Regions from separate parts of the Enterococcus sp. AZ196 genome, predicted to be linked through region 2. Evidence: predicted binding sites of a transcription regulator. Region 2 holds the regulator's gene; each other region holds the start of a gene.
What was found. The regulator LexA, encoded in region 2, represses DNA repair genes until DNA is damaged. The targets are predictions, from matches to a motif close to CNAACANNTGTTNG.
Positions count from the first base shown of each region.

Region 1: dinB (DNA polymerase IV) is a predicted target of LexA. The motif match lies at 6,383-6,396, and genes of this name have one in related genera.
Region 3: IGI67_RS25520 (Y-family DNA polymerase) is a predicted target of LexA. The motif match lies at 2,292-2,305, and genes of this name have one in related genera.

Region 1 covers NZ_JBIPAM010000001.1:3,345,007-3,356,162, reverse strand. Annotated here, with positions in the region: gene IGI67_RS16120 (FtsX-like permease family protein) at 1-1,089, opposite strand, end outside; gene IGI67_RS16115 (ABC transporter ATP-binding protein) at 1,079-1,846, opposite strand; gene nrdD (anaerobic ribonucleoside-triphosphate reductase) at 2,325-4,517, shown strand; gene nrdG (anaerobic ribonucleoside-triphosphate reductase activating protein) at 4,622-5,224, shown strand; gene dinB (DNA polymerase IV) at 5,216-6,337, opposite strand; gene IGI67_RS16095 (hypothetical protein) at 6,586-7,116, opposite strand; gene IGI67_RS16090 (winged helix-turn-helix domain-containing protein) at 7,299-8,327, opposite strand; gene IGI67_RS16085 (copper-translocating P-type ATPase) at 8,438-10,519, opposite strand; gene IGI67_RS16080 (heavy metal translocating P-type ATPase) at 10,597-11,156, opposite strand, start outside.
Region 2 covers NZ_JBIPAM010000001.1:707,866-719,021, forward strand. Annotated here, with positions in the region: gene IGI67_RS03390 (DnaD domain protein) at 1-155, opposite strand, end outside; gene IGI67_RS03395 (FAD-dependent oxidoreductase) at 263-1,606, opposite strand; gene tkt (transketolase) at 1,883-3,877, opposite strand; gene IGI67_RS03405 (DUF896 family protein) at 3,970-4,212, opposite strand; gene lexA (transcriptional repressor LexA) at 4,345-4,968, shown strand; gene IGI67_RS03415 (hypothetical protein) at 5,214-5,480, shown strand; gene tnpA (IS200/IS605 family transposase) at 5,660-6,133, shown strand; gene IGI67_RS03425 (adenine phosphoribosyltransferase) at 6,327-6,839, opposite strand; gene recJ (single-stranded-DNA-specific exonuclease RecJ) at 6,854-9,133, opposite strand; gene IGI67_RS03435 (LapA family protein) at 9,223-9,651, opposite strand; gene IGI67_RS03440 (SDR family NAD(P)-dependent oxidoreductase) at 9,660-10,448, opposite strand; gene rnz (ribonuclease Z) at 10,486-11,156, opposite strand, start outside.
Region 3 covers NZ_JBIPAM010000003.1:36,005-47,160, forward strand. Annotated here, with positions in the region: gene IGI67_RS25510 (hypothetical protein) at 1-33, shown strand, start outside; gene IGI67_RS25515 (hypothetical protein) at 401-904, opposite strand; gene IGI67_RS25520 (Y-family DNA polymerase) at 888-2,264, opposite strand; gene IGI67_RS25525 (replication-associated protein) at 2,826-3,224, opposite strand; gene IGI67_RS25530 (ParA family protein) at 3,228-4,106, opposite strand; gene IGI67_RS25535 (primase C-terminal domain-containing protein) at 4,666-6,156, shown strand; gene traE (type IV conjugative transfer system protein TraE) at 7,324-7,656, shown strand; gene IGI67_RS25545 (hypothetical protein) at 8,243-8,527, shown strand; gene IGI67_RS25550 (hypothetical protein) at 8,866-9,096, shown strand; gene IGI67_RS25555 (hypothetical protein) at 9,125-9,748, shown strand; gene IGI67_RS25560 (hypothetical protein) at 9,763-10,125, shown strand; gene IGI67_RS25565 (winged helix-turn-helix domain-containing protein) at 10,106-10,615, shown strand; gene IGI67_RS25570 (hypothetical protein) at 11,117-11,156, shown strand, end outside.

The DNA of each region.
Region 1 (11,156 bases), 2.6 Mb from region 2:
AGCAGGTACTGTTTTAAAATTCAGGGATTGTCGTTGATAAGGTCTCATTTCCTGCAGCTTAGGCGCGATTTTTTCATAGCTTTCCCGTGTAATCATCAAAGAGGCTGGAGCAATCTCATTCACTGAACGCATTTCTAACGAAACAACTGCTGCCATTCCGCCCAAGATCGCTAGCGCCAAGCCCAAAGCAACTGTAATAGAACCAAAGAAACGCCACTCGCTGAACAAGCGCAGCTGCCATTCGCTACGTGATAGCATACCGAGGTTTTTATTTAATCGCTTCGGACGATAGGAATTGTACCAGCGTAATGTAAAGGCGAAAAACAAATAGCTTCCGATGACACATAAGAGAAAAATTCCACCCATCAACAACCCGTTTCCTTGAATCAACCCAAAATATTCACTTGCTTCGCGAGCAAAGTCAATATAGCTTATTGCCATTCCCCAGCCGCCCAATAAAAGCAATACACCGATTACACCTAAGATTTTTTTCCATAGCGATATTTTCATTGCCTGTATCTTTCGCAACTGAAGCTTTTTAAGATGAGAGAACTTGTACCCCGATACTAGCCAAAGAATCTGCAATGAAACTACTCCGAGAATGAACAACACCACTAGGCCAGTAGCTACAACGGCATCGGTTGAAAAAAAGAAATGTACTTGTAACGGCAGATCCATCGCCTTAACCAAAATCATACTAAAGAGCTTGGATAACAGGACCCCCAGGCCAATACCAATCATAAAAGAAAAAATTCCAATAAAAAAAATCTCTAAAATGAACCAAAGGCATATCTGATAGTAGTTTAAGCCATATAAATGGAAAATACTGATATCTTTACGACGATTTTCAATGAAGAAACGATTGGTATTCGCCATAAAAAAAAGCAATATTAAAACAACGGCAAAGCTGCCAAAGCCCAGCATTCCAACAAGTTGGGTATTTTTTCCTGCACTGCGGATCAGAGGCTGCTCATACGTCATTGCAGTAAAGGAATAATAAACCATTACCGCAAAAATCAGACTGAAGAAAAAGATTAGGTAGTTAGATAATTGTTTTTTGAAGCCGCGCCAAATAATTCTAATCAGCATTGGCTTTCCCACCCCCGCCGATTGTCGCCTGCATGTCGATTACTTTCTCAAAGAAGTCTTTGCGGGAAGAACGGCGAACGATCTCAGAGAAAAAGCGTCCATCTTTGATAAACAAGACTCGGTTGCAGTAGCTGGCAGTGTACGGATCATGAGTCACCATCAAAATCGTCGTTTCCTCATGAAGATTCACTTCATCCAAGTAATTTAAAAACTCTGTAGCTGCTTTCGAATCCAAGGAACCTGTCGGCTCATCAGCAAATAAAACTAGCGGCTTACTGATCAGAGCCCGAGCTGCTGCTGTCCGCTGCTGCTGTCCAACCGAAATTTCTTCTGGATAGCGCGCTAGAATATGCTCAATTTTTAATATCCTTGCTAAACGAAGTACCCGGTCTTCAATCTCATCATTTGAAAGCTTGCTGACAGTCAGCGGTAGAATAATATTATCCTTGACAGTCAAACTGTCAATCAAATTGAAATCCTGAAAGATAAATCCCATTTTTTCTCGGCGAAAATCTGTTAAGCGGCTCTCACGCATCTGGGTGATATCCGCTCCGGCAATCTTAACCGACCCCATTGTCGGCAATAATATTGTCGAAAGAATGTTCATCAACGTCGTTTTCCCAGCCCCACTGGGTCCCATAATACCGACAAATTCGCCCTTCTCAACTGTAAAATTTAAATCATTTAAGACATTCACTTTATTGTTTCGTGTGCCATAGCTTTTACTTAAATGCTGTACCTTAATAATTTTTTCCATTTGTTCCCCTCCTATTTCTATCTCAACTTAGAGGAAATATTTTCAGTATGATTGTTAATTTTGTCTAAGTAAGCATACCATTCAATAGGTCTTAATCACTTACCTTTTGGTTAGCGTTCACTTCATTCCACTTAAAACTTAATCAACAGCAAAATATAAGCGAAAAATATTGGACTGAAATCTATTTGTAACATCTAATTTTTTTCTTTTATGGTATCATATTTGAGGTGGATTCTTATGTGAAACGACCTTCAATAATCTTACATTTTTTTCACTTTTTAGGAAAAAATTTTTTCAGTTATTTTATCTTATTTGGAAGCTTGGCCTTATCAGCTTTCTTTTATCTTTCAGTAAACAAGCACACTATATATGGTGTGTTTTTCTTTTTTGGCAAAAAAATAATACTATATATCGTTGCAACCACATCAGAAATACTATATGATTGATAATGAACTTTAAAGGAATGGAGTTGTTTGCAATGATGGAAATCCACACAAAAGATTCGTTGTTCAACGAATATCAACCGTCGCTAAAAAATATTAAGGTCGTAAAACGTGATGGTCGTCACACAGCATTTGATGATCAAAAAATTTATGATGCCTTGATCAAAGCAGAAACGAAAATCAAAGGATCGGTCGATCCTCTGGCTCATGAACGTATCCAGTCAATTGTTGAGCGAGTAGATGCAGAAATTTCAGAACGTTTTACTAGCGATATTAAAATATATGAAATCCAAAACATCGTGGAGCATACATTATTAGAACACAACGAATATGAGCTGGCAAAAGAATATATCAATTATCGGACACGCCGCGACTTCCAACGCAGCAAAGCGACCGATATCAATTTTACGATCGGTAAATTAATCAATAAGGATCAAACGGTCGTCAATGAAAATGCCAATAAAGATAGTGATGTTTTTAACACACAACGTGATTTAACTGCAGGGATCGTCGGCAAATCAATCGGTTTAAAGATGCTGCCTCCTCACGTGGCAAACGCGCACCAAAAAGGAGACATTCATTATCATGACTTGGACTATCATCCCTATACACCAATGACTAACTGCTGTTTGATTGACTTCAAAGGGATGTTGAACAATGGCTTCAAAATTGGGAATGCGGAAGTTGAAAGTCCAAAATCGATCCAAACAGCAACCGCCCAAATCTCGCAAATCATCGCTAATGTGGCATCTAGCCAATATGGCGGTTGTTCGGCAGACCGTACAGATGAGCTATTAGCTCCTTTTGCGCGCCTAAATTACGATAAACACTTAAAAGATGCAGAAGAATGGATCGATAATCCTGAAAAGCAAAAAGCTTTCGCAAAACAAAAGACACGCAAAGATATTTACGATGCCATGCAAAGTTTGGAATATGAAATCAATACTCTGTTTACTTCAAATGGACAAACACCTTTCACTTCTCTAGGCTTCGGTTTGGGAACTGATTGGTTTGAACGTGAGATCCAAAAAGCAATCTTACAAATCCGAATCGAAGGTTTAGGCAGCGAAAAACGGACAGCGATTTTCCCTAAGTTGATTTTCACCTTACGTCGCGGAACAAACTTAGAGCCAAACGATCCAAACTACGACATCAAAGAACTTGCGTTAGAATGCGCAACAAAACGGATGTATCCGGATATCTTGAACTACGATAAGCTGATCGAATTAACAGGCAGTTTCAAAGTACCAATGGGCTGTCGCTCGTTCTTACAAGGCTGGAAAAATGAACAAGGTGAAGAAATCAATGCTGGTCGGATGAACCTTGGAGTTGTTACATTAAACTTGCCACGAATTGCTTTAGAATCTGGCGGCAATAAAGAAAAATTCTGGTCATTATTAGAAGAACGGCTTCAAATCGCAAAAGATGCCCTAGTCTTCCGAATCGACCGTTGTAAAGAAGCCACTCCAGCAAACGCACCAATTCTTTATCAATACGGTGCTTTTGGCAAACGTTTGAAACGTACTGATGCGGTTAATGAATTATTTAAGAATAAACGTGCAACAATTTCTCTAGGTTATATTGGCCTTTATGAAGTAGCCAGTGTCTTTTACGGTGGAGAATGGGAAGGTAATGATGAAGCAAAAGAATTTACCATCGACATTATGAAAGATTTGAAGGAACACGCAGATGCTTGGGGTAATGAATATGGCTATCACTTTAGCGTTTACTCAACACCAAGTGAAAGCTTAACGGACCGCTTCTGCCGTCTAGATACTGAACGTTTTGGTATCGTTGAGAACATTACGGACAAAGACTACTATACTAATAGTTTCCATTACGATGTTCGAAAAAATCCAACACCGTTTGAAAAACTAGATTTTGAAAAAGATTATCCTAAATATTGTTCCGGCGGCTTCATCCACTACTGTGAATACCCTGTCTTGCAGCAAAATCCAAAATCTTTGGAAGCTGTCTGGGACTATGGTTATGACCGTATCGCATATCTAGGCACGAATACTCCGATCGATCATTGCTACGAATGTGGTTTCGAAGGCGACTTCAAACCAACAAAACGTGGTTTTGAATGTCCACAATGCGGCAATCACGATCCGAAATCATGCGATGTAGTGAAACGGACTTGCGGTTACCTAGGAAACCCTCAAGCACGTCCGATGGTTCACGGTCGTCATGAAGAGATTGCATCTCGTGTAAAACACATGAAATAATAAAGGTTTGCAAAGAACGACATTCGTTCTTTGTGTTGGACAACAGACTATTGACAGGGACGGCGTTCTTTGCCGCTCCCTGTTTTATTTGAAAGGTGAAAAATATGCGTAATCCTAAACCGAAAGAATGGCTGGCAAGTGAACTAAGTCAACAATATATCGCTGATTATAAGGCCTTCAATTTTGTAGATGGTGAAGGCGTCCGCAACAGTCTCTATGTCAGCGGCTGCCCCTTTGCCTGCGAAGGCTGCTTCAACGCCGCTTCACAAAATTTCCGATACGGCAAACCATTCACACAAGAACTAGAAGACCAGCTGATCACTGATACAGCTCATGATTATGTCCAAGGTGTTACCTTTTTAGGGGGCGAGCCTTTCTTAAATACTCAAGTCTGCTTGAAAGTGATCGATCGACTTCGCTCCGAATTTGGCGATAGTAAGGATATCTGGTCTTGGACCGGTTATACGTTTGAAGAACTGCTGCTAGATAGCGAGGATAAATTAGAAATGCTGGGCAAGATCGATATCTTGGTCGATGGTCGTTTTGATATCTCAAAGAAAAATTTGATGCTGCAATTCCGCGGCAGTTCAAATCAACGAATCATTGATGTCAAAAAATCTTTAGCAAAGGGCGAAGTAGTGATTTGGGAAAAGCTTCATGACTCAGAAAAAGCCTTTGAACAAATAAAAAAGAGCGAACTAATTTAATCGCTCTTCCCATAATGGCAGCACAATATTTTCATAGGCGACGGGATCTAGATTGGTCAAGGTAATACCGACCAATCGGATCCCTTTTTCTACGCCGCCAATCTCTTCCCAAATCAAGCTCGCTTGAGAAAATAGCTCTTCTTTCTTTTCTATGTAATATGGCAAAGTCACGCGTCTCGTGACTGTTGTATAGTCCGCATAACGAATCTTGACCACCACCGTTTTACCGTGGCGCTGCACTCGTTTTAATGAATGCTCAACTTTTTCCGCCAGTTGTCGCAATTGAGTTAATACTTCATCCTCTGTTGTTAACGGACGACCGTAAGTATGCTCTTTGCCTACAGATTTACGCTCGCGAGTCACGCTTACTGGTGAATCGTGAATCCCTCGGACCTTACGATATAAAGAGTAACCCATTTTGCCAAACTCCTGAATCAAAAACATTTCACTCTTCTCATACAAATCCGCACCAGTAAAGATGCCAAACTCATTCATTTTTGGCACCGTCTTCTTACCTACACCATGAAACTTTTCGATCGGCAATCGTTTCAAGAAAGTAACGGCTTCTTCTGGAGAGATCACAGTCATACCTTTAGGCTTCTGATAATCAGAAGCCAGCTTAGCTAAAAATTTATTATAGCTGACACCAGCAGAGCAAGTCAGCTGAAGTTCTTGCCAAATATCCTGCTGAATCATTCGGGCGATTTTAATGGCTGAACGTGCATCAATCTTATTTTCTGTCACATCAAGATAGGCTTCATCAATAGAAACTGGTTCAATAATATCAGTGTATCGGTGAAAAATGGCTCGGACCTGTTTTGAAACCGCGCTGTATTTCTCGTGATCACCAGGCTTGAAAATTGCTTGCGGACACAGCTCAAACGCCTTCTGTGCACTCATAGCAGAATGTATCCCATATACCCTTGCCTTGTAATTCGCTGTAGTTACAACACCCTTCCCGCCCGTATCAGAGGGATGGCGTGCGATCACCAGCGGATGTTTTGCCAGTTCAGGATCATCCCGCTCTTCGACTGAGGCAAAAAAAGCATCCATATCCATATGAATAATTTTTCTCGAGATATCATTTTTTAATGGAAATACCAACTCAGCCATCATTTTCGCCTCCTCTTCCATCCTTCTTCCATTAACTATTATACCCGAACGTCTGTTCACAGACAATTAATCATGCTGGAAATAAGAGGAACTTAAGAATGATGCGTTAGTAATAAAATGATAGCACTCAATTTTAGCGAACTCATTTATAGTAGTATTTTTTCTAGTGTGGGGAAATCAGCCGATTTTGTATACATACTATTCGACTAATCTGCTAAATCAAAAAAAAAATAGACAGTTTTCACTGTCTATCGTTCAATCAGATTAACTTTACGGATCATCAGCTTGTCAGCAGATCCTCGTTGAAATTCTTGGGGTTCGCCGAAAATTTCAGCGTAAATGACTTTATTATGCTCACGTCGACGCAGCTGATAGATAATTTTCCCCGTATCTTCCAGCTCTTTCATCATTTCCGTCACACCGCCGAAACCAGTTTTTTTGGTAATGAATCCTGTGGCCACCATTCGTTCATCTAAATACCTAGCAGAGATAACTGAGCCCTTTGCTAGAGTGGTTCTCAACGCCGTTGCCAACTCTTCCAATTCTTCTGGAACTGGTAATTCTCGTTCTACTGGCTGATATAAAGTATCTCGTAAAGTATTTAATTCCTCCACCAACGCTTCATATTGTTCTTTAGTAAGCATTACACCAGCAATTTTTTCACGGTTAAAGATATAAACACCAGTCTCCGCCTTGCGAGCTTGAGCAAAAACATCCATTGGTGATTTTTTTACTTCTGTAATCGAAGATGTCGGAACATCTAGTTTTCGTAATCCCACTCTGCTCTCCTCCTAATTTCATAGCCTCTCTAACGAAAGAGCTAAATTCTCTTTTATCTGTACCTCATTTTATTATTCGCGCGAAAAATAGTAGCGTCACACGAACTAAAATGGCGTCCTTTACGTAGTCTTCATCATTATAGCATAACCTTTCTTGAAGAAAAATCTTCATCTTACTTTCCTTATTTAGAACATATAATTTTCTCATATCGTTCTTGAATCGAAAATGAAGAAGCTAGATTTGGGGTTGTTGTTAGCGCCACATGATAGCTTGTAAAAACAATATTTTTCAAAGCTAACGCCAATTCGTCCACTCGGCAATTAGTCAACATAGGGATCTGCCGTTTTAACTCTTTGCCAAGACGATAATACGTTTCTGCTACAGCACCTTGCTCCCATTTCAGATTGAATATTATTAATGGAAGCCCTTGATGTATTCCAAAAAACAGATCAAAAAGCTTAACCGTGAATGTATTTTTTAGTACTTCACTTTCAAAAGCAAGTACCTCCTTAATAATTTGAGTCGCTTGCTGCACTTCTAGATATAAATCCGTTTGATAGTTTCGATGACAATGATAAAAATCCGTAAAAAGCTGAAAATGATAGCGCATATGATCAAAGAAGAAAAACTCCGCAAACTTCGACTCTATACCAAATTCTTCAATGAAGGATTCAATAACTGATTCATCAGGGAATAGAGCTTTATTAATCGGCACTCCAGGATAATTTCGATAATAATAATCTATCTGCTGATAAATCTCATGCTCCTCAAAATAATAGAAATCTCTCAAATAGCGCAGCTGTAACAAAAATATTAACCCTTGTTCTCCCAATAAATTGCCCGTTCGACGATTGGCTGAAAGATTCAAGCAAAGCAAATGCTGATTTAGCTCTTTAAATTTGTTATATTCGATTTCCGTTGAAGCGTGTCCCCAAAGATATTGTCGAAACAGTTGAAAACGTGGATCAGCCATCAATAATCCTCGGTAAAGTTCTGAATATTTTGTTTCGTACTGCTGATCTATCTGCCAATATTTTCCTTTTGAAACATATCCCTTTTGCTGCAATTCATCAAGATGTCGTAAAACTGTTCTCGGGCTTGTCTTTATATGCTTAGCTAATTCTCCTACCGTATATCGTTCTTCTCTTAGTAATGCAATTAATTGTAGCTGTCGTTGATTTTTCTTTCTCATTATAAATTGCCAGATCATATTTTATATCCCCTTTTCTGTTCATTGCAATTCCTCTAATTTAAAAATAGCACAAAACATGGGAAAGTTTTTATTCAACTTTTTGCAAAAAAAAAAAAGCGTCTGAATAATCAGACGTTTAGTGTCATGGCATTGATTGCCACAATAATTGTACTTAAAGACATCAAAATCGCACCAACCGCAGGGCTTAAGAGGATTCCCAATGGAGCTAAAACACCTGCAGCAAGCGGGATCGCTAAAATATTATAGCCTGCTCCCCACCAAAGATTTTGGATCATTTTACTGTGTGTTTTTTTTGCTAAACGTACAAATTTTAAGATATCCTGTAAATTACTGTTAGTCAAAACAACATCAGCAGAATCAATTGCAATGTCGGTACCTGCTCCAATCGCCATACCAATAGAAGCTCTCGCCAAGGCAGGAGCATCATTGATTCCATCACCCACCATCATTACCTTCTTACCTTTGTCGGTATAGTCCTTGATAATTTTTTCTTTATCATCTGGCAGAAGCTCACTATAAAATTCTTTAATATCCAAGTAATTAGCTACAGCTTCAGCAGCTGATTTATTATCACCAGTCAACATAACAGGTTCGATGCCAGCATTTCGCAAGCTCTTGATAAAGTCTCGAGCTTGTTCCTTTAATGTATCGCCCATCGCGAAGAAAGCAATCAGCTGATCATCAATCAATAGAAAAGATATCGTATTGCCTTGAGCTTGATACTCATTCAATCTATCTTGATCAAAACTTAATTGACGTTTCTCAATTTCCTTCTGATTAGCTAAAATAACTTGGTGGCCTTCCACCGTACCTCGAACTCCAACACCCTTTAAGGTGGAGACATCTTGTGCTTGATAAGGGGAGATGTTTGACGAATTCAAATAATTCATGACCCCGACTGCTAGTGGGTGATTGGTCTGACTTTCTAAAGCACCGATATATTTCAGTACTTCAGATTTATCCATATCGGCTAGTTCCTCCACACCAGTCACTGTAAATTTCCCCTCTGTCAATGTTCCTGTCTTGTCCAAGAACACATAGTCCAATTGATTCCCTTGTTCCAATGCTTGACGACTTTTCAATAATAGACCATTTTTAGCAGCTAACGAAGTAGAACGAGCAATAACTAAAGGAATAGCTAATCCTAACGCGTGTGGACAAGCAATAACAAAGACCGTCACCATCCTGTCCAAGGCTTGCGGCAGATCAGCAACGATCAGCCAAGCGATAAAGGTCAAGATACCCGCAGCTAATGCTACATAGAACAACCATTTGGCTACTTTATCAGAAATCGATTCAAGCTTCGATTTTTCTTGCTGTGCTTCCTTCACCATGGTCATAACTTTTGCTAGATAACCATCTTCGCCTGTTCCGGTCACCTCTACCTGAATCGTCCCGTCACCATTAACAGATCCGCCGATAACCGTATCACCGATATTTTTCTGAACACCTTTGGATTCACCGGTTACTGCTGACTCGTCCACAATCGTTGAACCATCGGCAATTTTACCATCAGTCGGCATCTTATCTCCGGCACGTACAAGCAAAAGATCACCCGAATGAACATCTTGCAGTTTTACTTTTTGGGTCGCACCATCGGCCTCAAGTTTAGTAACTTCGTCCGGTAATAATTCCGCCAGTTTCTTTAACGCATTGCTAGCATTAGAAACAGCACTCATTTCTACCCAGTGCCCCAACAGCATGATTACGATCAACGTCGCTAATTCCCAGAAGAAATCCATCACATGGTCATGCGGATTAACCTTATTGGCAACAAACGAATATAAACTATAGATATATGCCACTGATATCCCCATCGCAATCAAGGTCATCATGGCTGGACTCTTCATTTTTAATTCCATTTTAGCGCCGCTCAAAAAAGGCTGTCCGCCATAAACAAAGAGAATCGTTGCCAAAACCAACACGACCCATTCAGAGCCAGGAAAGGTAAATTGGAATGGCAGCTTCATCCCCATCATTGGTGAAAGAACGATGATCGGGATCGACAAAACAAGTGAGAGCCAAAACTTCTGTTTGAAATTTCCCATATGCATTGAATGATCCATTCCTCCATGATCCATATCGTGATGATCATGCTCGCTCATTCCATGATTCATATCGTGATGGTCGTGTCCACTCATCGAATGAGCGTTTTCCATCGATTCATCCATTTTTTCTCCTTGCTTCATCACAAATCCCTCCTAATTCATTTCATCGAACCTATATATAACCAATCTCAGTAACTACGAAAAGCGGAATGGTCATCCTACAATTTTTTCTGATTTAAGCTGAGCGAGTTCAGCAATACGCTAACCGAACTAAAAGCCATCGCACCGCCAGCAATAATTGGATTTAAAAATCCTAATGCGGCGAATGGAATACCAATCACATTATATAGAAACGCCCAAAATAAGTTCTGTTTGATTTTCCTTAATGTTAATTTTGATAGTCGGATACTTTTCTCAACTGACAAAAGATCACTGTTCATCAATGTGATATCTGCTGTCTCCATTGCGATATCTGTCCCGCTCCCCATCGCAATACCAATATCAGCTAACGCTAGAGCTGGCGCATCATTAATCCCATCACCAACCATACCTGCCGATTCGCCTTTTGTCTGAAGCTCTTTAACAACTTGTGCTTTATCCTCAGGTAAGACTTCAGCAATGATATCTGATGCCTCCAAACCAACTTGTCCGCCTATATAACGAGCTGTCTGCGGATTATCGCCAGTCAACATTTTCACTTTAATACCTAGCTCATGTAATGCCTCAATAGCAGCTTTAGAAGATTGCTTGACTTGATCTGTTACCGAAATCATCGCCA
Region 2 (11,156 bases):
AAATCAGGGAAGTCCTCTCCCCCTTGATGCGCTGCATAAAGCTGCAACCACAGCATAAATTCATTTGTATTCAAGCCAAGCTTTGTATAGTTTTGTAATAACAGATTTGAGATTGTAGTCTCTCCGCCAGTTAGATATTCTTTTAGTGAAATCATTTTGAATCCTCCGTTCCCATTTAGTTTACACTAAAAAAACAGGAAGTCCAATCCTGGAAAATGTTTAAAACAACACAAAAAAAGGAGGGGAGCCCCTCCTTCTTTCTTTATTCAGCTTCTGCCAAGGCAGCTTGAGCTAAAATATTCAGATAGTTCCATGGACGGTCAAAGTGTGGCTGGAAGAAGAAGTCCTGTAAGGCTAAATCCTCTAACGTCATCCCGTTTTGGATTGCTACTGATAATGTATTCGCAGATTGAGTAATATCGTATTTTGAAAGGAACTGTGCACCTAGAATCTTATTCGTTCCCTTTTCCGAAACGATCTCCATCAATACATTTTCTGTTGTCGGCATAAATTCTGGCCGGTAATTGTCTTCAATCACTGTTACATTTACGTCGATACCATTTAGTGCCGCGCTTTCTTTAGTAAGCCCTGTAGAACCGATTGTCCAACCAAATAAGTATAGCCCTGAGGTTCCTTGTGTTCCACGGTATTTCATTTTTTGTTCAACTAAGTTTTGACCAACCAGCATCCCTTGGCGTACGGCATTTGTTGCTAATGGGATGTATTGATCCTGACCTGTTGGGTTGTAATGAACAACTGTGGAATCACCAGCAGAGAAGATATCTGGATTGCTTGATTGCATATATTCGTTCACTTTGATCGCTCCGCTTGGAAGCATATCTACTTTCCCCTTCAACAAATCTGTATTAGGACGGAAACCAACACATAGGATCACCATGTCCGCATCAAACTCTTGGCTGGCTGTTACCACTTTCGTTACAGTACCAGAATCATCCGCCACAAATTCATTCACATTTTCGCCTAAAGCTAATGTTACGCCCCGATCAACTAATTCTTTCTCTAAAAGATTCGTGAAAGGCTCATCTAGGTATTTATTCAAAATTCTTGATAGGCCATCGATCAAAGTCACTTGCTTGCCAGATTCAGCAAACGCTTCAACTAATTCGATCCCAATATATCCGCCACCAACAACAACGACTTTTTTTGCATCTTTGGCTTGTTCAATGATGACATTTGCTTGGTTATAGTTTTTACATAATAAAACATTTTTTGATTCGATTCCCTTAATTGGCGGAATGATTGGCCAAGAACCGGTAGTTACCACTAATTTATCATAATCGACAATTTTTTCTTCATTGGTTTTAAGGTCTTTTGCTGTTACTTTCTTCGCTTCTGTATCAATGTTTGTTACATCGTGTTCCATGTTCACTTTTGCACCTAGAGAAGTAAGTTCCTCAGGATTAGAATAGAATAAACCTGCTGGATCCTTAACAACGCCCCCTACATATAAAGCGATTCCACAAGATAAGAAAGAAATGTTGTCATTTCGCTCAAAGACTGTCACCTCAGCATCTGGGTGGTTTGCTAAAATATTTTTAACGGCTGCGGTACCGGCATGCGTACATCCTACTACTACTACTTTCATTGTCGTCCCTCTTTCGTTTAATCGTTTTTTTGTTTGCAATCTTTTGCACAAGGATAGTATAACAGAATTTAAATTCTGTCTAAATAAATTTGCTCACGAATAAACATTTTTATTTTTTACAAAGAAAATATGTAAGCACAGTTAAAAAGAAGTGTCACAGTAAAATATTATGTAAACTAATGATAGCAAGTCGTAACTATTAATCTCTGTTTCAAATACCTAATATAGGACAAAAAAAGTTGAGAAGACATCTCTCCTCAACTTTACCTATTACAATTATAACTCGTTAAATGTATTTACAACATTGCTTACTGTGAAACCAAATTGTTCTAAAACGTAATCTCCAGGGGCTGAAGCGCCAAAATGATCAATGCCAATCATTTTACCTTCTGATCCGATATAACGTTCCCAACCAAATGGAGATGCGGCTTCGATCGCTATACGTTTTGTTACGGATTTTGGTAAAACAGATTCTTTGTATGCTTCATCCTGTGCTTCAAATAAATCAAAGCTTGGAAGAGAAACAACAGAAACGTCTTTTCCTTGTGCTTTTAATTCTTTTTGTGCTTGAACCGCTAGATTCACTTCAGAACCCGTTGCGATTAAGATGCCATCTGGTGTATCTGATTCTGCTTTAGAGATCACGTACCCGCCTTTAGCTACGCCTTCTTTGGCCATGTCTTTGCTGTTTGGCAGCACTGGCAAGTTTTGGCGACTTAATACTAAAATCGTCGGTTTGTTTTTCGTTTCCAACGCTTGAATCCATGCAGCAGATGTTTCATTGCCATCAGCTGGACGAATCACTTGTACATTCGGCATGCAGCGTACACTAGCTAATTGTTCAATTGGCTCATGAGTTGGTCCATCTTCTCCGACAGCCACTGAATCGTGGGTTAATACATAAACGACTGGCAATCCTTGGATCGCAGACATACGAACAGCTGGACGCAGGTAGTCAGTAAATACGAAGAATGTCCCGCCATAAACACGAGTTCCGCCATGCAGATGGATACCATTCATTGCACTTGCCATCGCGAATTCACGAACACCAAACCAGATGTTGCGGCCTTCATAAGAGCCAGGCTGGAATTCTGGTTCATCAGCGATTGTTGTATTGTTAGAACCAGACAAATCAGCTGAACCGCCCCATACATTAGGAACTGCCTTGGTGATTGCTTGGATCGCATCTTTACTTGATACACGGCTTGCTTGCGCAGTGCCTTCCTCATAAACAGGCAAAGACTCTTCCCAGTTTTCTGGTAACTCGCCAGCGAAGGCCAGCTTGAACTGTTTCGCCAATTCAGGATGCGCCTTTTCGTAGTTAGCGAACATCGCATCCCAGTCAGTTTCTGCTTTTGCCCCTTTATCATTGATTTCTTCTTTAAAACGTTTTGCTACTTCTTCTGGTACTGTAAAGTCAGGATATTCCCAACCATATACAGCTTTAGCAGCATCAATACCGTCTTGACCGATTGGTGCACCGTGAACAGCTGAAGTCCCTTCTTTAGGAGCACCGAAACCAATAACTGTTTTGATCTCGATCAATGAAGGTTTGTCCGTTTCCGCTTTTGCTTCATCAATTGCTTTAGAAATTGCTTCTAAGTCGTTGCCATCTTTGACCAAAATATGCTGCCAGCCATAAGCTTCATAGCGAGCACCAACATCTTCAGTGAAGGCTTTTGAAGTAGGTCCATCTAATGAAATGTCGTTTGAATCGTACAATACGATCAATTTTCCAAGCTTCATATGACCTGCCATAGAGCTAGCTTCCCCGGAAACACCTTCCATTAAGTCGCCATCTCCACATAGTGCATACGTATAGTGATCCATGACATTAAAGCTGTCACGGTTATAAGTCGCCGCTAAATGGGCTTCAGCCATTGCCATCCCAACAGAAGTCGAAATACCTTGACCTAAAGGACCTGAAGTTGCTTCAACACCATCTGTATGTTGGAATTCAGGGTGTCCTGGTGTTTTACTTTCCCATTGACGGAAATTTTTCAAATCATCAATCGTTACTTGATAGCCTGCAAGATGTAATAAGCTGTACAACATTGCAGAACCATGACCTGCAGATAAAATGAAACGGTCGCGGTTTGGCCAGTTTAATGAAGTAGCTGGATTAACATTTAAATGTTTGGTCCATAAAGCATAAGCCATTGGCGCCGCACCCATTGGTAACCCCGGATGACCTGAGTTTGCTTTTTGAATTGCCTCAATACTTAACGTTCTGATTGTGTTTACACCTAGTTGATCGATTTTGTCGAACAAATTACTTCCTCCTTTTTGGTCATAAATACTTTAATTACAGATTCATTGTAACCGATTTATTTTGACTTTTCAATCACTTACCAACAAAAGATTTACTTTCTGTTGTGTAATCCTTTTTTCTTTTGAATCTCTTTTAATTTCTCTGGTGTAACATCGTTGCCTTCTGGATCAACGACCTTCATCCCTTCGATGTGATGGCGCATTCCACTGCGGAAGGAAGCGATATACTCTTCCCGTAAAACCTTCTGTTCATGCGCTTCCGCATCTGTTAAGCCGACTGTCTTTTTTTTCTTAGCTAATTCGTTGATACGTGCAATTGTTTCATCATTAATCATCTTGAGCACCTCTTTTCCCTTTCTAATTATACATAAAAAAAAATAAGTTGAAAGTACAAACAAATGCGAACGCTTGTTTGATTTGTTCAGATAACTATGCTACACTAAAAAAAACGAAAGAAGGTGCGGGCATTGGCAAAAAGAACGGAAACAAAACAATTAGAAGTTCTACGTTTCATTCATGAACGCGTTGAAGATAAAGGTTACCCACCCACTGTAAGAGAAATTGGAGAAGCTGTGAGTCTTTCATCTACTTCCACAGTCCACGGACACTTATCCAGATTAGAGAAAAAAGGTTGGATACTACGCGACCCCACAAAGCCAAGAGCAATTGAATTGACCATTACAGGTTTAGAAAAAATAGGAGCTACTCCGCAAGTGATCCCTATGCTAGGTGTTGTCACAGCCGGTGAACCGATCTTAGCTGTAGAGGAAGCATCGGACTTCTTCCCTGTTCCTCCAGATTTGTCGAGTGAAGAAGGCAGCCTATTCATGTTAACGATTCGCGGCGAAAGTATGATTAACGCTGGTATCTATGATGGTGATCATGTCATCGTTAGAAAGCAATCGACAGCAACAAATGGTGAGATCGTCATTGCTATGACTGACGAGAACGAAGCTACGTGTAAGAGATTTTATCGCGAATCGAATCATATTCGTTTACAACCTGAAAATGATGAGTTGGCACCACTTATTTTCGACAATGTTTCTATTCTTGGGAAGGTCGTTGGATTGTACCGCAACCATATTTATTAATCGGAATTTACTTCCGATTATTTTTTTCTTTACAAAACGAACAAACATTCGTATAATGAATATACAAACACATGTTCGCATGATAGTAGGATGTCTGTTCCGCTTTTCCCGATAAATAATTAAAACTAGATTTACAGTCTAAAAATTAGAACAAGTTTAGCGGAATGATCTACGTGGTGAGAATAAACCTCATTTTTGACTTTAGTAAAAATGAGTTCATTAATACGAATTAGGAGTGATTATTGATGAAAGCAGTAAGAAGATTTGGTTTGATTATCGCTGTATTGTTACTAGGTTTATTGATTGGTAAGTTAGGTTCTTTAGCTACGATCGTCATTTTTTCTGGCTTGTTCCTTGTTTGGTTTATGTTGTGGGATGAACGGAAGTATGCACAGCATTATGCTGAACGTCAATATGATGAAGATGATATCGAAGAAGAACACTATTATAAAGAACCGGCCGAAGATTTTTATTATGTGACTTGTGATCAGCACTATCATAAATCTGCTTAAAAATTAATCCCCAAGCTGTTAGATTTTTTTCTAACAGCTTTTTTTGTATGTTTTGAAAACCATAGGCTATGCCTATGGTTCCGGAGAGCTTCCAGCGTGGTATTAAAAAAGCCTCCCAAAATTGATAAACTGATGATGGTTTCCCGACCGCATCACAATCAAATTTAGGAGGTATCCTTATGATGAAGGATAAAGAAAGTTTAGCACACTCAAAATGGAGATGTAAGTATCATATTGTATTTGCACCAAAATATCGTAGACAAATCATTTATGGGAAATATAGAGAAAGTATCGGAGCAATCATCCGTAAGCTTTGTGAAAGAAAAGGGGTAGAAATTCATGAAGCAAATGCTTGTAAGGACCACGTTCACCTCCTTGTCAGCATTCCACCAAAGCTAAGTGTGGCTCAATTTATGGGATATTTAAAAGGAAAAAGCAGCTTAATGATATTCGATCGACATGCGGAGTTGAAGTATCGATATGGGAATCGTAAATTTTGGTGTCGCGGATACTATGTGGATACGGTTGGTCGAAATAAGGAACAGATAGCAGAATATATTCGTAAACAACTCAAGGAAGATCATGTAGCGGACCAGTTAACATTGTTTGAAGAAGTAGATCCATTTACAGGAGAAAAAAACAAGAAGAGATAAAGAGAGATTCTTTTAGAATCAGTGAGTAGATGTGGTGCGGGAGGAAGCCTTCAGATGGCCTTTCAGGCCAAGGCCGGTAATAGAGGCTTTCAGCCGAAGAGCAAACCACCCGTTTCACGGGTGGTTTTGATTGTCTGTCCTAATCAATTCAAAGGGCAAAATAAAAAAGCTGGAATATCTCTCCAGCTTTCTCTTAGTAGTCCATTAAAGTTAAAATATCGTACCCTTGGATTTTATCACGCCCGTGCAATTCCTCTAACTCAATCAAGAAGGCACAACCTACAACAACGCCACCAAGTTTTTCAACTAATTCGATCGTTGCTTTAATCGTTCCGCCAGTAGCCAATAAATCATCAGTGATCAACACTCGTTGACCAGGTTTGATGGCATCACTGTGGATCGTCAAAGTATCCGTACCATATTCTTTTTCATATTCAACTTCAATTACTTCACGTGGCAATTTACCCGGCTTGCGAACTGGTGCAAAACCTAAGCCCAATTCAAAAGCAACGGGACAGCCCACGATAAAGCCGCGAGCTTCTGGTCCTACGACCATATCAATTTGTTTTTCTTTTGCGTAATTGACAATTTGCTTAGTCGCTTCACGGTAAGCTTCGCCATCAGCCATTAACGGTGAGATATCACGAAATACTATTCCCTCTTTCGGATAGTCTGGGATACTGGCAATATAATCTTTCAAATTCATTTCGGTTGTTCCTCCTAGCCTTTCAGCCAATTTCTAATAGTTTGAATATCATTCATTAATAAAAACTCTTCGCTATCAATCCGAGCTATGCGTTTTTGATAAATCTCGCTCTCTTCAAAAGCTCGAGTTTGAGGAGATTCGACCATTTGTAAAACACCGTCGTCTATTGTAACAAATTTTAACTCAGAAAACACGTGAATCATGAATACTAATAATTTTTCTGGAATTCTTAAATAATTCGAAACATTTTTTAGTTTGAAGCGTATATCAACTCGCGGCTGCTTTACAAAGAATTTATAAAGCGCTTTGAACTGTTCACGATCTGGTAACCCGTTGAGATAAGCCTCATCTGGACTATATAGATAAAGATAAATACGTTCAAACTGTCCCTTGTGTGAGATTTCTTTAAGCAGCTCTTTCTGATCTGGGCAATCCAACACGACTAATTGGTCATACTCAGACCAGTCAATAGTTTTATCATATAAGGTGATCGGCTGTTGCAGCTCGTTCACAAAAAACTTTTGACTATTTGGTTGAAAAGCCAGATACAGCACTTTGCCGTTTTCGATTTTTTCATACCAAGTATATTTGGCTCTGCGGTCAATCACTTGAAGTCCGTTCGAAGAAAAATCAATCAGGCGCAATTGAACTTTCTTTTGTCCGTTCCATTCATTGATCTCTAAATCTCCTACGAATTGTGTATCCGGCTGCTGGATTTTCTCACCGTCTTCACCAAAACCAAAACCAATCGCATCCAACTGGCCGTCTTCACCTTTTAACGAAAATTTGACATGCTGTTGTTCACTGCCGATTCGTTTGAAAAAGCTGATCTCTCCATCCACCAAAAAAAGAGGTGCAGGATTATCTGTTCCAAATGGAGCGAGTTTTTTCAATTCTTCAACGAATTTCAACTTAATTTCAGATAGCTTTAACGACTCATCTATCATCAGGGTCGATCCTTTAGTCAGATCAATCTGTTCTGCCTCGATATAATCATTCATCATCCTTCTCAGATTCTGAATATTCTCCGACGGCATTGTCAATCCGACAGCTGCCGCGTGCCCGCCAAAATGAGTAAACTCAGACCGCATAGTGTTCAGCATTCCGAATAGGTCTAATGCTTCGACACTTCGACCGGACCCCTTTGCTACACCATTTTCATCAATAGACAAAATAATCGTTGGATGTCCTGTTTGTTTAAGAATATTTCCAGCAACGATTCCTAAGACCCCTGGATTCCACCCCTGTGATGCAATCAAATGAACCCCATCTTCAGGATTGATCAACGCTGCTGCCTGAGCAGTGGTTTCTTGAACTATTTGCTTGCGTTCATCATTAATCTTGTTAAGTTTTTCAGCCAAGCCACGTGCAACTTCATCATCAAAAGTCGTCATCAGTTCTACAGCAGGATTCGGATCACCCAAACGTCCAATAGCGTTTAAGCGCGGCCCTAAACTAAACCCAATACTCGTTTCATCAACTTTTTGCAGGTCAACAGAACTGACCTTCAGTAATTCTAACAGACCTAAACGCTGCGTTTGCTTGATTGCTTGCAGCCCCAGCTTAACTAGATTACGGTTTTCACCAGTCATAGAAACTAAATCTGCTACAGTCCCAATGGTTACTAGATCCAACATTTCTAACGGAACTTCTTCTAGTAATGCTGTCGCCAATTTGAAGGCAACGCCGGCCCCAGCCAACTCACCAAAGGGATAATGTCCCTCAGGATGACGAGGATGAATAATACAGTAAGCATCTGGTAAAATAGGCGGCATCTCATGATGATCCGTAACGATCACATCGACACCCTGAGAATTGGCAAAATCAATTGCTTCATTCCCAGCAACTCCATTATCAACAGTAATAATTAATTGAATGCCTTCATTGATTTTCTCGGCAAATAACTCCTTGTTCGGACCATAGCCATGAATAAAACGATTCGGCAGTACATAATGAACATCTGCACCAATCATTTCTAAGGTCTCCAGCATGATCGAAGTACTAGTGATTCCATCTGCATCGTAATCACCATAAACTAGAATTGGCTGCCCTTCCATAATTGCAGCTTGAATTCGTTCTACCGCTTTATCCATATCATGCATTAAAAATGGATCATGTAAATCATCAATGTTCGCCTTCATTAATTGTGAAAACTCTTCTAACGTATGTATATTTCGATTCCAGACAAGCTCAGCAAAAGTTTCACTGTATCCCTGACTCATCAATTCTTCTTTAAATGTCGAATCAATCGGTGCAGCGTCTGCGAACTGCCAATCGAAGGTTGATTTTTTCACTCTATCACTTCCCAACCGTATCAGTATAGCAAAAATAAATCAGACAAGAAAGAGAAGAAGACCTTAGTTTTTCAACTAAAGTCCTCTTTCTAATCATAATAATCAATTGGTTGACTGTCTTTTTTATCTGCCTGCGAATTTTCCTTCGCTGCTAACGCCTGATCCTTATCTTTTAACAGGCTCTCATAATTTGCTTTTAACATAGCAATTTCATTTTCTTGTTCACGCTGAAAAGCTGCTTTTTCTTCTGCCAATTTTTGTTCATTGTTAGTTTCATAGCCTTGAATCGTTTCCTTTAACTGCTTGATCTCTTTGCGCTGTTGTAAAAGCGTTGCTCCAGAAGTTAGAAAAACGACCAATGCTCCTATCAAAGCAGACCCTATGATAACAAGAACAAGCGATAAATAGATTTTTTTGATCAAGAAATTGACTGGAACTTCTTGACTATTGGAAAGCGCAAAAATCACGATCAGCAAAACCAAAATAAATCCTAAAAAAACTTTCCATTGCTTCTTCATTTGCTTTCCTACTTCCTATTGAATAATCCGCCTGCTAAAAAATCTCCAATATGCGGGAATAACCCATAAAAATGACTCGCGCCTTCCATAATGAACGGGCGATTGATTTCGCGTGTTGCTTTCCCCATCTTATTAACAATTGTTTTGGCTAGCTTATGAGGATCTAAAACGATACCGCCTAAGTTTTCCAAATAACTGCCGCTTGGATCGGCCTTATCGAAAAATTCAGTGGCGATCGGTCCTGGATTAATTGTAGTCACATAGACATTAGCAGGACGCAACTCTAGCCGCAGAGCGTTTGAAAAACCTAGTACTGCAAATTTTGTGGCAGAATAAACGGTTGATTTTGGCGTTGCCATTTTACCAGCCATGGATGCTACATTAAATATATGTCCTTTTTTATTGTTGACCATCGAGATCGCGATTTTCTGCGTGAAGTACATCATACCTAAAACGTTGACGTTGAACATATTTTTGGCAGCTTCCAAATCAAAATCGACAAAATTATCAAACAATCCAAAACCAGCATTATTTACTAACACATCCACTGTACCAACTTCGTTTTCGATTCGTTCTATTACTGATTCTACATTATCAGGATCCGCAATATCTAATTGGAAAGCAAACGCTTCTTTGCCGCTTAGTTCGCTGCAACGCTCCTTTACTTGCCCAATCAAATTAATTCGGCGAGCACAAGTTACAACGATTGCTCCTCGTTTCGCAGCCTCATAGCAGATTTGTTCGCCTAAGCCGGCGGATCCGCCCGTCACGACAACGATTTTATCTGTTAAATCCATTGTGTTCCCTTCTTTCTGTAAAGGTTATTTGATTCATTTATGAAAATGGAATATCGATAATATCCAAATCTTTCGCAATTTGAGTATTCGGAAAAATTTCCTTCGCTTCCTCTTCTAATTCTTTTGCTTCTTTCGCAAGATACCTAGCAGAAATATGTGTCAATATTAGTTTTTCTGCTTGAGCCTCTTTCGCAATCATTGCAGCCTGCTGTGTCGTGGAATGGAAGTAGGCCCGTGCGAGTTTTGCTTCATTTTTATTAAAAGTACTTTCATGGACAATCACATCACTATTTCTAGCAAATTGACTGGACCTGTCAGTGAAGCGAGTATCGCCAAAAATCGTCACAATTCGTCCTTTTTTAGCTTCACCAACAAAATCTTTCCCGTCAACCACTTGTCCATCGGCCAATGTGACGGTTTGGCCTTGCTTTAATTTTCCATAAATCGGCCCCGCTGGTATACCTAATTCAGCCAGTTTTTCAACTTGCAGCATCCCCTCATGATTTGCTTCCGTTACTCGAAATCCATAGCTTTCAATACCATGATCTAACAGCATGCACTCAACAGTAAATTGCTTATCTTCAAAGACGATCCCTTCGTTAAGCTCAACAAATTGCAGCGGATAGGCGAGGTGCGTCTTTGTTACTTGCAGCGAAGTCCGAACATAATTTTCCAAACCTATTGGTCCGTAAATAGTAATCGGTTCCT
Region 3 (11,156 bases), on a different contig from region 2:
CCCGACAAAGCAGCAAAGGAATTAGGATTGTAGAGTAGAATGGTTCAAGAAGGAAATGAGCGTAGATGATTGAAGAACAATTAGCAGTGATAGAACAGAAACCAATATGTTCTAGGGCGTGACTCCCTATCTTCATTCTCAAATTTTTTAAATGACTGTACGCAAAAAAAATATAGAAGCAGCAATCACCGGTTTCAACGTGATTACTGCTTTTTATTGTTCCTGGTATGGAATGACAAAGTAATCATACTCTATGCGCCCTGCCGATCGTTCAAGATAAAAACAGAAGCGCTCAATCCCTTCAGCTGCAATTGTTCGCTGCCCACATCCAAGTATTTGTTCCAGGAAATAATCACGATCAATGTAGCGCAATTCGTATAATTTGATTAAAGTCATTTCATCAATCAGTCTCACCTTCTTCGGAATAAAACGGCTGATAGAACTCGTCTTTTTCGAATTCAATTTCAGCAGCTGCTTGCTGAGGATCTTCAGGTTGTTTTGCTTCAGCAAACATATCTGTTTCGAACCACTTATTTGTTTCTTTGATTTCTACATGGCGGACGTCTTCCCAATAGATTACTTGATCGTTGAAAACAAAGTAATCTTGGTAGGCTTCGCCTTTGAAATATCCTGATAGATCGTCAAGCAGTCGACCAAATTCATCTAGCAAATTGAGTTGTACAATTACTTCCTTTTTCCTAAGGAACGAGTCTGACAAAACAGCATCGATGCTCTCTCTAGTCATTTGTGGGCGTGCTGCATTACTTTTTAAGGCATATTCTTCGTTGGTACGTACACCTTTCATAAGATCATCGAGTGCAAAAGCTGTTCCCCATTTCAGACCGAATGGTCGATCGTGAAACTCATTGTAGTTTTTGAATTCTTTTTTAGTTCGGTGTACCATTCGAATCACTCTCAATTCCAGACATGCCGCCCGCATGCCCTCCGACCAAGGACGACCGCTCGATAGCCCTTGATCCAGGCATATAGCTATGCGCATGTACGATCGATTTAAACCCATATTTTTTTCTTATGGTGTCAACAATGAAATCAATTTTAAAATCGTTAATTTGCTCCTCCGGTTCCTGAAATAGATTCAGCTGCAAGGTATTTGTATACGTAAGCTTCGAACAGTTTATGCCGATATTTCGGACGTCTTGCCTTTTATAATGCCTGGAGAAAATGATCAATAATGCTTCGGCTATTTCCTTGCTTGAATTGGTCAGAGGAAGTCTAATTTGTTGGTGAAATCCCCTCTTATCAGGATTTTCGTAGTCTATGTACCCCATTGAATAGCCAACCCAAAGTGATACGCATTCAGTTTTTGCGCCTGATCGACGCAGCCGAGTTCCTACCTGGTCGGCCATTTCTTTGATAACGACTTCGATCTCGTCGCGACGTGTGTAGTCACGATTCAGTACTTGACTATTCCCGATGGATTTAGACTTTGGTGTGTACTTTTGACCGATAAAGCTACGATCGATGCCCCAGGATTTTGCGTATAATTCTGTACCAATGATTCCTAGTCGAGTCTTTAATCGCCAATAATCAGCATGAGCTAGATCATAGACAGTATGTATTCCCAATCGATTTAATCGTATAGCGGTTCGCTTAGCTATTCCGCATAGTTCAGTTAGATCGGTAATATTCCATAACTTATCCTGAACATCTTCATAACGAATTTCTGCACGCATATTTCGATTAGACTTGCTGTATAGATCAAGTGCTGCTTTCGCAAGCCAGCAGTTGTCCCCTATTCCGACTGTTGTGTAGATTCCTGTTGTTCTACAGACATCAATCTGGATCAGACGTGCGAGTTCATCAGCTGTTTTGCAGCCGTATAGTTTAAGCGAATCTGTCACGTCTAAAAATGTTTCATCGACAGAAAAAACGGAGTGATTATTCTCATCAGCATACTTCCGATAAATGTTGTTAATCTCCATATTCTTTTTCATATAGTATGACATTCTAGGCGCAGCAATTACTAAATCTTCAGGATACGGAAATGGTAAGTCCCTGGCGCGTGATACATTCGAAATACCATAAGCTTTTTTTGCAGCCGGTGAAGACGCCAAGATCAAACCACTGCCCCGTTCCTCTGGATTGTCTGAAGGATAGCTCATAACCACCAACTTGGTGGTAAGTGGATTTAGCCCACGTTCTACGCATTCTACGGAGCTGTAAAAGCTTTTGCAATCGATGCACAAAATATCACGACTAGGCTCTCTATTGTAATCAAATTTTGGATTATCATTCCAATCCATAAACTCACCCCCGATTTAGTTCTATAACGAACGTATGTTCGTTATAAGTTTAAATTGAGAGTCGTTTTTTGTCAACGGAAATCTATTAAATTTAATGGAGAGATCAGAATATCCGATTGTAGCCTAAACAGTATTTTTACTATTTGGGTGTGAATTTATAAAATGCTTGTATATCAGCATTTATATAGTTTTCATGAAAATTCCTATTGGGAATTTCTGTACAGTTGGTTCGTGAACCCCCTATTTAAGAGCAACGCTTGTGAAAATGCGTAAATGTGTAATTATGTAAATTTACACATTTACAAAAAAACATTCATCAAAATTGATGACGTAGATAGTTCTATCTACAGCTTTAAAGCTGAGACCTAAGACTTCAAAGTGTAAAAATACAAATGTGTAAAATTGAAAAAGTACACTTGTGTACTTTTATGGAATTCTATTAGCACAAAATGGGATCAGCGTGATATCGGGTAGATCACTTTATAAATTCAGGTGTAAATGCGTAAAAATACAAATGTGTAAATTTACACATTTGATTATAAAAGCAAAGGAATCAGGGAATTAACCCTGATTCCTTTGCTTTTTCTGAATCTTCTTTTGAATCTTTTTTACTTCTTTTCTTTTTAGATCATATAGAACGGACTGATATTTCTGTTCGTCCTCTTTTGAGAGCTGCTTTCTCGCTGAGTAAACTAATTCTGCTAAAAGTTCATAGGCATATTGATAATCGGATATTTGAACCAAGGCATCCAATTCTAGTTTTTGTTCAAGTGGTGGCCGAATTGTACCTCGTTCAAGTGTTAGTAGATTGAAGTCTAGTTCTTCAGTTAATGGTTTAGCTGGTGTGTTTTCAGTTTCAGTAATTCCGGTGTAGGGATTCTTGGGTTTAACATCTGGGATATAGGTATTAGTCTTTTTCTTTTTGTTAATAAGACCAATTCTTTTACTATTAGATTCCATTTATTATTCCTCCACTATTATTATTCGGTTAATTAATTCTTCAGCGATTGGGTTGATTGATTCGTTAAACATTTTGCTGTTCCAATATCCTCGTAAGGTAACACCGTTACGAGGAATATTTTGGATAGCTTTAGTGAAAGGAACAATGTTCTCAAAAACATTTTCAGATCCAAATAATTCATGAGCATCATTTAAGGTTGCTGATTCAATACTTCCTTTTGTCATTTGATTTGGTAAAATCCCGATAATTTCAAACTCTGTGTTGAAATTATCACTCAATGGAATAAGTGTTTGTTCAAGAAAATTTCGAGCACCATCTAAGCTATCACTTTGTGTTTGAAATGCGATTAGAATATAGTCACTGCTATAAGACACGGCTTCAGTTATATCAGATGATGTTGGTGGTGTATCAAAAAAAACGAAATCGTAGTCACCTTTAATATCATCAATTAGTTGTTTAAAGTAAGCATACTGTTGCTCTTTCACTTGGAAATAATCAGGATCACTTTCGTCGACTAACCCAAATTTTTTACTTAGAAATGTAGGAAAACTCTTTAGATCATAAGCAGATGGAATAAAATCAACATTAGGCATAACGTTTAGAATTAGGTCTGAGAGATCACCTCTTGCTATCCCATTCATTAAGGTATTCTCAAATACAGTGACTTCATCTTCATGGTAAATGTTTCTAGTAACATAGAGAGATTTTGTCGTATTTGCCTGGGGATCCATATCTACGATAAGGGATTTGAACCCAAAAAGATTTGCTAAAGCCGCAGGTAATAAACGTGTCAATGATGTTTTACCAACACCGCCCTTTTCGTTACCAATGTTTATTACTCTTGGCCGTTTACTCAGCCTTGAAATTTCTTGCTTTTCCATGTTAAACCTCCTAAAAAAATGTGTATATTTACATAAGTACAAATGTGTAAATGTGCAAATAGAGTATAAAACGAAAAACCCGGCCTGTCAAGACTAATTTACAAAAGTGTAAATGTGTAAAAGTACAAATGTCAGGCAAAGATAGACAAACCGTGTGGTAAAAGCAATTTATAATGTGTAAATGTGTAAAAAATCAAGATTTGCATTTATTTAATGAAAAAACTTTAGTAGTTCATTTACAAATATGTAAATGTGCAAATGCGCAAATGTGTAAATATACCGTTTCTTATGATTTTTTAGCGGTTTACAAGAATGAATTAGTATTGTATTTTAAAAAAGAAAACAAAAAAAGAGCCAGTCTATCAATTCAACTCTGACCTTGAATTGCGACAGCTCATGCCTTTGGAAACACTTATCTGTTGAGTAGACTATATCAAATTTTCGCCAAAAATTCAATATTTTTAGGCTTATTTGGTTATGAAAAAAACTCAATTATTACTGCAAAGGCATGGCTTTTTAGTCATGCTTTTTTCTATGAGAAAGAAAGTAGGTGATTGTAATGAGTAAAGCAAGCTCTAGCGTTCTTATGATTTTAAAAAATGGACTTAGAAATTATAAATATAAAAATAGCAAAATTAAACCAATCGATAGCAACGAAGGCAACAAAGGGGCTATCTTCGGATTTCGTACAAAAGAGCTAATGAAATATGCAAGAGGGATCGTGATTACTTCATCTGAAGCAGTTGCTGATAACATCGATGGACTGACACATTGGACTCCTAACGTTTATCGTTATGGTACCTATTCAGATGACGCACGTCTGACCGTAAAAGGGCATAGTGAAAACAATTTACGTCAGATCAACACTTTTGTTGTTGACATCGATCTTCCAGGTAAAAAGTTTAATCATGGGGAAATTGTGCTTTCGGCGTATGATCGTATGGGCTTTATGCCAACAATGATTTTAGATACCCCGAAAGGATACCAGGCATACTTTGTTTTAAAGGATGCTGCATTCGTTACAAGCAAATCGAACTTTAAAGTGATCAATGTGGCAAAAAAGATTTCCGAAAATATTCGTAAAGAGTTGGCTAAAGATTTAGCTGGTGTAGATATCGGCTGCAATCACTTCGGGATAGCAAGAATCCCAAGAACTGACAACATTTTGTTCTTGGAAGAATCATATACCTATACGTTCCAGGAGTGGTTAAATTGGTCAATAACGATTTCTGAAGATAAAAAAGCTGATATCGTTCAAATGCCAAGAAAAGAAACTAAAAAAGGGCGTCAAATTGACGAAAACTGGGTAAATCTTTTGCTGAATTCCAATAGCTTAAGAGGCTCTAAGGGAGTTTACGGCCGAAACAATGTCTTCTTCACGCTCGCTTTAGCCTACTATTCGTCAGAATCTCCTTTGGAAACTTGCCAATATAACTTGATGGAAATGAATGAAAGACTAGAAAGTCCAATCAGTGAGAACGAATTGGATCGGATCATAACCAGCGCGTATTCAGGAGAGTATCTAGCAGCTGCTAAAGACAAAGTTCGAACTCTTTGCCATACCTGGGTCGATGCAAGCTTGACTGATGATCAGCTATTTTCCCAACCAAAAGGTTGGTATAAATTTAAAAAAGCTCGCAAGGAACGCGTGAGATCCCATTCGAAAGAATGGCAGCAAGATATCCTTGCTTATTTGGCGACCCAAAGCTACACGTATAAACCTTTTGTTTACTCAACTAAGAAAGAAATTAGAGAAGAAATCGGAGTACCGGAGAGATCTTTCGATGCTGCTCTTAAAAAGCTGAAGGAAACGAACCAGGTATTTTATCGAGTTACGACCGGACGTGGTGGCGGAATTATGATTGCTTCAGTTAAAGCGTTGATGCGGACAGTCATTTTAACGAAGAAAGAAGTCCGCGAGGCCTATTTTAACGCGATTAGAGAGACTTTCCTAGTTCCAGGCACTATAGTTAGAGAAGTATTCTATCAGCTATTACCGATCGAAAAAAGCATGGAGCAATTGGAACTACTCCAACCGGGAGCCGGCTAAAAATTAAACCCGCAAACTGCCTTATACATTATATCTATGATACGTCTTCTTCTTGCTTTGTCGTATTGAGTAGCGCTTTAGCGCATGTTGCCTTAGCAACTTTGGGCTCCTGTTTACAATCGGTGTTTGCTGTTTCTAGCTGGGCCTTTGCCCAAGATTATTTGTTGTTTGTTGTGTTTCATGAACTAGATCACTGAGGAGAATTATCCGTGCAGAGGTGAGAGAGTTCCCAAAAAGAAAAAAATTATGGGTGCACTTTCGGGTAAGATTCTTGGGGATAAGAAGATAGAATTGATTGAATATTGAGAAAAATAAAATAACACCGTTCGCGAACTTCCGGTTTTCAAAAATAACAAAAAATTCACTAAAAACCTTTATTTAATGGGGTTTTTAGTGAATTTAAACGTTGACAGATGTTTTTTACAGATGTTAATATAACTTAGTATTCAAGATTTGAAGATTTGTTTAGTGATAGTCGTTATTAATAAATCGATGTTTTTGGAAAGTATCGGGGATCGTGATTATTTTTTTGGAGAGTCAAAAAATAGGTTTCCTAAAAAAATATAATGTGTTACTCTATTTGCGAAGACCAATCAAATTATCGTAATTAATTATGATTTTTTGCTGAACGAATTAATAAAACTGGATATATATGTATTTTGCGTCAGCATGAAGCTGGCAAAAACAAAGACAGAAGCCGAGCTTTACTGCTCTCCCCAACAAAGGAATCCTACCTCCATTGCTGGATCATTGAGTAGCAAAGTTCCATCCTGAAAGAACAGTCAGATGGGTCAAGGCTCCTGCCAAAATGTGCAGACATTACTATCTGCAACGAGACTATCTTACCATATTTGTGCGCCTTTCTTAAACACTTATTTTATGGGGAAGTGGCGACAAATTTAACGATCAGATTTCATATTTCGGATTTACGGAATAAATGAGTCTAATCGGGGGTTTCTTTGTGGATCGTCTGGGCAGAAGTAGGGAGGAGACTATACCTAATGGGTGTGGTCTCCTCTTTTTTGTTGTCAGTTTCCTGCTGGCGCAAAGCATATTGTCAGTATTGTTGTTGCTGCAACCAAGAAAAAATCTTAAATTCTTTCTTAACACAGGAATCCGCGAAGTCCTGGTTGCAGCAAGATCAAATAAAGAACGGGAGGGAATTGCGTGAGAAAAGTGATCAGCATTGAAGAGATTGGGTACTACGGAAAACGTGTGACGGTTTTTGAGAAACGGAAAAGAAGAGTGCCAGGGCACTATGCACCCAAAACAATGAGTCATTACCGAATCGATGGACTAAAAGCTGAGAAAATCGAAACGTATTTTGAGGGAGTTTGTAAACGAGAGCGGGTGATTGAAACCGTGATGCTCCATACGATCTACCCCCGAATCAAGAATGTATACGATTCTGATAAAAGACTAATTGCTCGAAGAGTTGATCCTAAACAACCGTTGAGGATCACTGGAAAGGGCATGAGTAAATATTTGCGATACGGTTAAAAAAATAATTCTCTTCTCTTTTTTCGCTTGCTTGAAAAATTTGCAAAGCAAGCAACACAATTTGAAGAATCAGCGGAAACGAGCAGCAAGGCTTTAAGCCTTCAAAGACCTACTTAAATAATTTTAAGAATAGTTTTTGTGGGAAACTGGGAAGCTTTTGGTAGGTGGTATCAGAAAAGATGGGTCATCTAAGCAAACGGTACTCGAAGAATTTGTGAAACTGATGAAATGAACGTCTGCAATAAAAGCAGTCGGTAAACAATCAAAGGAATTGCTTGTCTAGCAATTCATAGCGTCTTGGACTAATCAGAGCAGCTAACTAAAGGGGTCTAAGACATTGACGCAAACTTGGAGAAAGACCAAGCGGGCTTTTCGTAATGGGAGAGCGCATGGAAAGCAGTCTGGAACAAATTCAGATTTCTTTGTATGTCGTGTGCTGCACTACATATAGGCACTTGTCACAAGGATTTAGTGGCATTTACCGTTGTCTATTAGGGTTTCGAGTTTCGGACGCCATAAACTCGTTGAGATTATTTTTTGTTTTCAAGTGTGCGAAAAAAGAGAAGGTACACAGGAGGGAATTGCTATGGTGTGGGTTTGGGTAGTGTTTGGTTTAGTCTTTTTACTTCTTCTGTTTCTGGTGATCTATTTACTGGAACACTGGCAAGTTCTTGACAGAAAACAACGAGTGCCATTAATAGTCAACATTCTTAATTTAATTTGCTTGGCAGTCATAGCTTGGTCTATGGTTGGAACGAATCAAAAATTGGAAATGATGAAGAAGCAACAACATGAACCGGAGGTCATTGAGATAGCACCGAATTTTGAAAGTGATGAGAATGAGACGGTGTATCCACTAGAGTCTCAATGATCTGACTGATTAAGAAATACTTCTTAAAAATAGCGATATAAAAATAAGCCATTGATTTTCCGATCAATGGCTGATGCTAAGAAAGATAAGCGAAGAGTAACTAGAAAGTTATCATGCCAATACTCGTAGCTATAATTTCATCATAGCATGATCGAACCAAACGGCTGAATTATATGCTTAAAAATAAAGAGAGACGCTGAAAGTAATCAGCGTCAAAGGGTGTTAAGTATTTGGTTATCATGGATTTGAATTGGTTTCACAGGGGTTACCTAACACCCTTAATCATCAGCATAGCATAAATAATTGGTGTTTTGTATGTGAATAGGAGTGAAATGTTTATGGAACAATCAACAAAGTCCTTTAAAGAAGTTCGTTTATTGAATAATCGATCCTCGGTGCAGGAACTTAGGAAGGATTGCAAAAGAATTGTTCAGTTATTTATCGTCAGTCTGTTTGTGTCTGCCCTTACGTATCGTTTAGGTGTCTGCTTTGGAGAATCACTTGTTTGTTTAGGAATTTCTTTTGCAGCGACCATAATTTCAAGACTATTCTTGAAAAGATTGAAATAGGCAGATTAAGCCAAGGAGAGTGATTCTGATGTTTCTGTTACGTTGGGAAGATGATGAAAGTTCAAGGAAAAACAGTATCGGAGTTCTATTTAGATCGGCAGTTCTTATTATTGCTATTGTAGGACTGCATTTTGCTACGCTATTTACTATATATTGGGCGCATTACATAAATTTGTTTTCAGGCAAATCAGCGATCAGAATTGAAAATCTCTTTTGTGATGAAGCCGTCTTTATTTACGAGGAGTCAGAAGCTGAAGGGATATCTTGTTTGTATTACGAAACCTATGCAACAGAGTCACCTAAAGAGTTATTTCCATCTTGGAAAGATGGAATAGGAGATAAAAAGATTGTTCGCTACAGTCAAGTATCTAAGAAAAATAGAAGAATATTGAAGTTCGAATCGACTCAGTATGATAGTGGTCTTGTCGGAACGGATGCGTTTTCTGCTTTTTCACTAGCAAAACGAACGAACAATTGTTCAACAAGCGATCTGATTTTTCTATACGTCAAATCGCTTGGGATAGTAATTGTAATAGTCGCTGTCGCAATCGCAGCAGTCATTGCAGCAAAAGTTATCCTTGGTTGGATATGGTTGGCAATACAAATATTCGTATTCATGGGAATAAGGCGGAAAAAAATAGATAAAGAATAAAGGAGTTGAAATCCATGCATAGAGTCATGACCGACAGCAAAAAGTATAAAGTATTGATCCGGCGCTTTACTCATGAAAAGCGCGGCAAGCAGTTTACGTATAAGGAATTTATTCATTGGTTAACAGATCGTCAATACTTGATCGTCTCACATTGTGGCAACGCAAGTATCGGGCAAGCGATTTTCACAACTATTACCAATCATGAATTTGAGCTAGTGACGACGTATCGTCACTCAGAAGACGGGCAGCTAGAAACAGTTTACCAAATTGAAAATGATGAGGTAAATGTTTCAAAAACAGACAATGAACCAGTTTCCATGGAAACTAGCACTAGACGATCACGAGGGGGAATGATCAGTGAACTATATCGTCAATAGGGAGCAGACACTCCTTTTACAAAGGGAAATAGCAGAACTGAAAAGCGAAAATGCGATTCTAAAAAAAGTCATTAGCGACTATCAAGATGGACTTATTAACGCAAATAAAGAAATTCAGAGAAGATTATATTTTGAGGAAAAGCAACAGATAGAGTCAGAGATTCAGCCCTACGAAAAGAAAAAAATAGGCATTCCATTACAGAAGTTAACCAATGCGGAGAGGCAGTTATTATTTATTCTCTTGGCTGAGAAGGACAAGTCAATCAGTCGTGAGAATCTAAGCAAAAAAATGTGGGGAAAGTCGGCTTCAAATAGTTGTATGGCTCGCTTATCCACGATCATAAAAAAATTACGACTCAAGCTACACATCGATCAAGGAAAACAAGAAGTCATCCGAACAAATTGGGGAGAAGGCTATCAATTGACAGAAGAATTTTTTGAATACTATGAAATCGATCACCAGCTCTTACAGGAATACGAAATTGCATAGGGAGTTGCGTAATAGATCAAGTAAAAAAAGCGCTGGTCAAGCGGAGCATAGCTCCAACTCCGCTCGCCCAGGCAAAAAGGATACAAGTTTTAAAAAACTTGTTTTCTAAATAAATTTTTTGGTTTTGCGCTACATTTTTACCATTTCACACGCTTTCTAGTTGCGAAAGCAGGTCGAAGCTTCGCGCAAGCGCGTTCACCCTGTTTCTCACAAGACGCTGGAAGAACTTGCAAGGGCAAGCGTTGTCGCAAGCGACCCTTGCAAAACCTTCTAGTGAATGGTAAAAGCTTCGCAACAAAACGCAAAAAATTCAGCCTTTCGACTACGCCATTTCGTAGCACAAAACAAAAAAATAGGTTCAAAACCGTCTAGGAAATAATCTAACCGTTTAAGAAACTAGAACCATTTTAATGTGAAAGTATGGTATTTTAGAAATAAGCCTGAATTATGTGTTCTGTTTAGATATAAACTAAAAAAAAAGGGTAAAAGGAGAAAAAGATGATGAAAAAGAATAAGTTAGGGAAAATAGTTATCAGTTTAG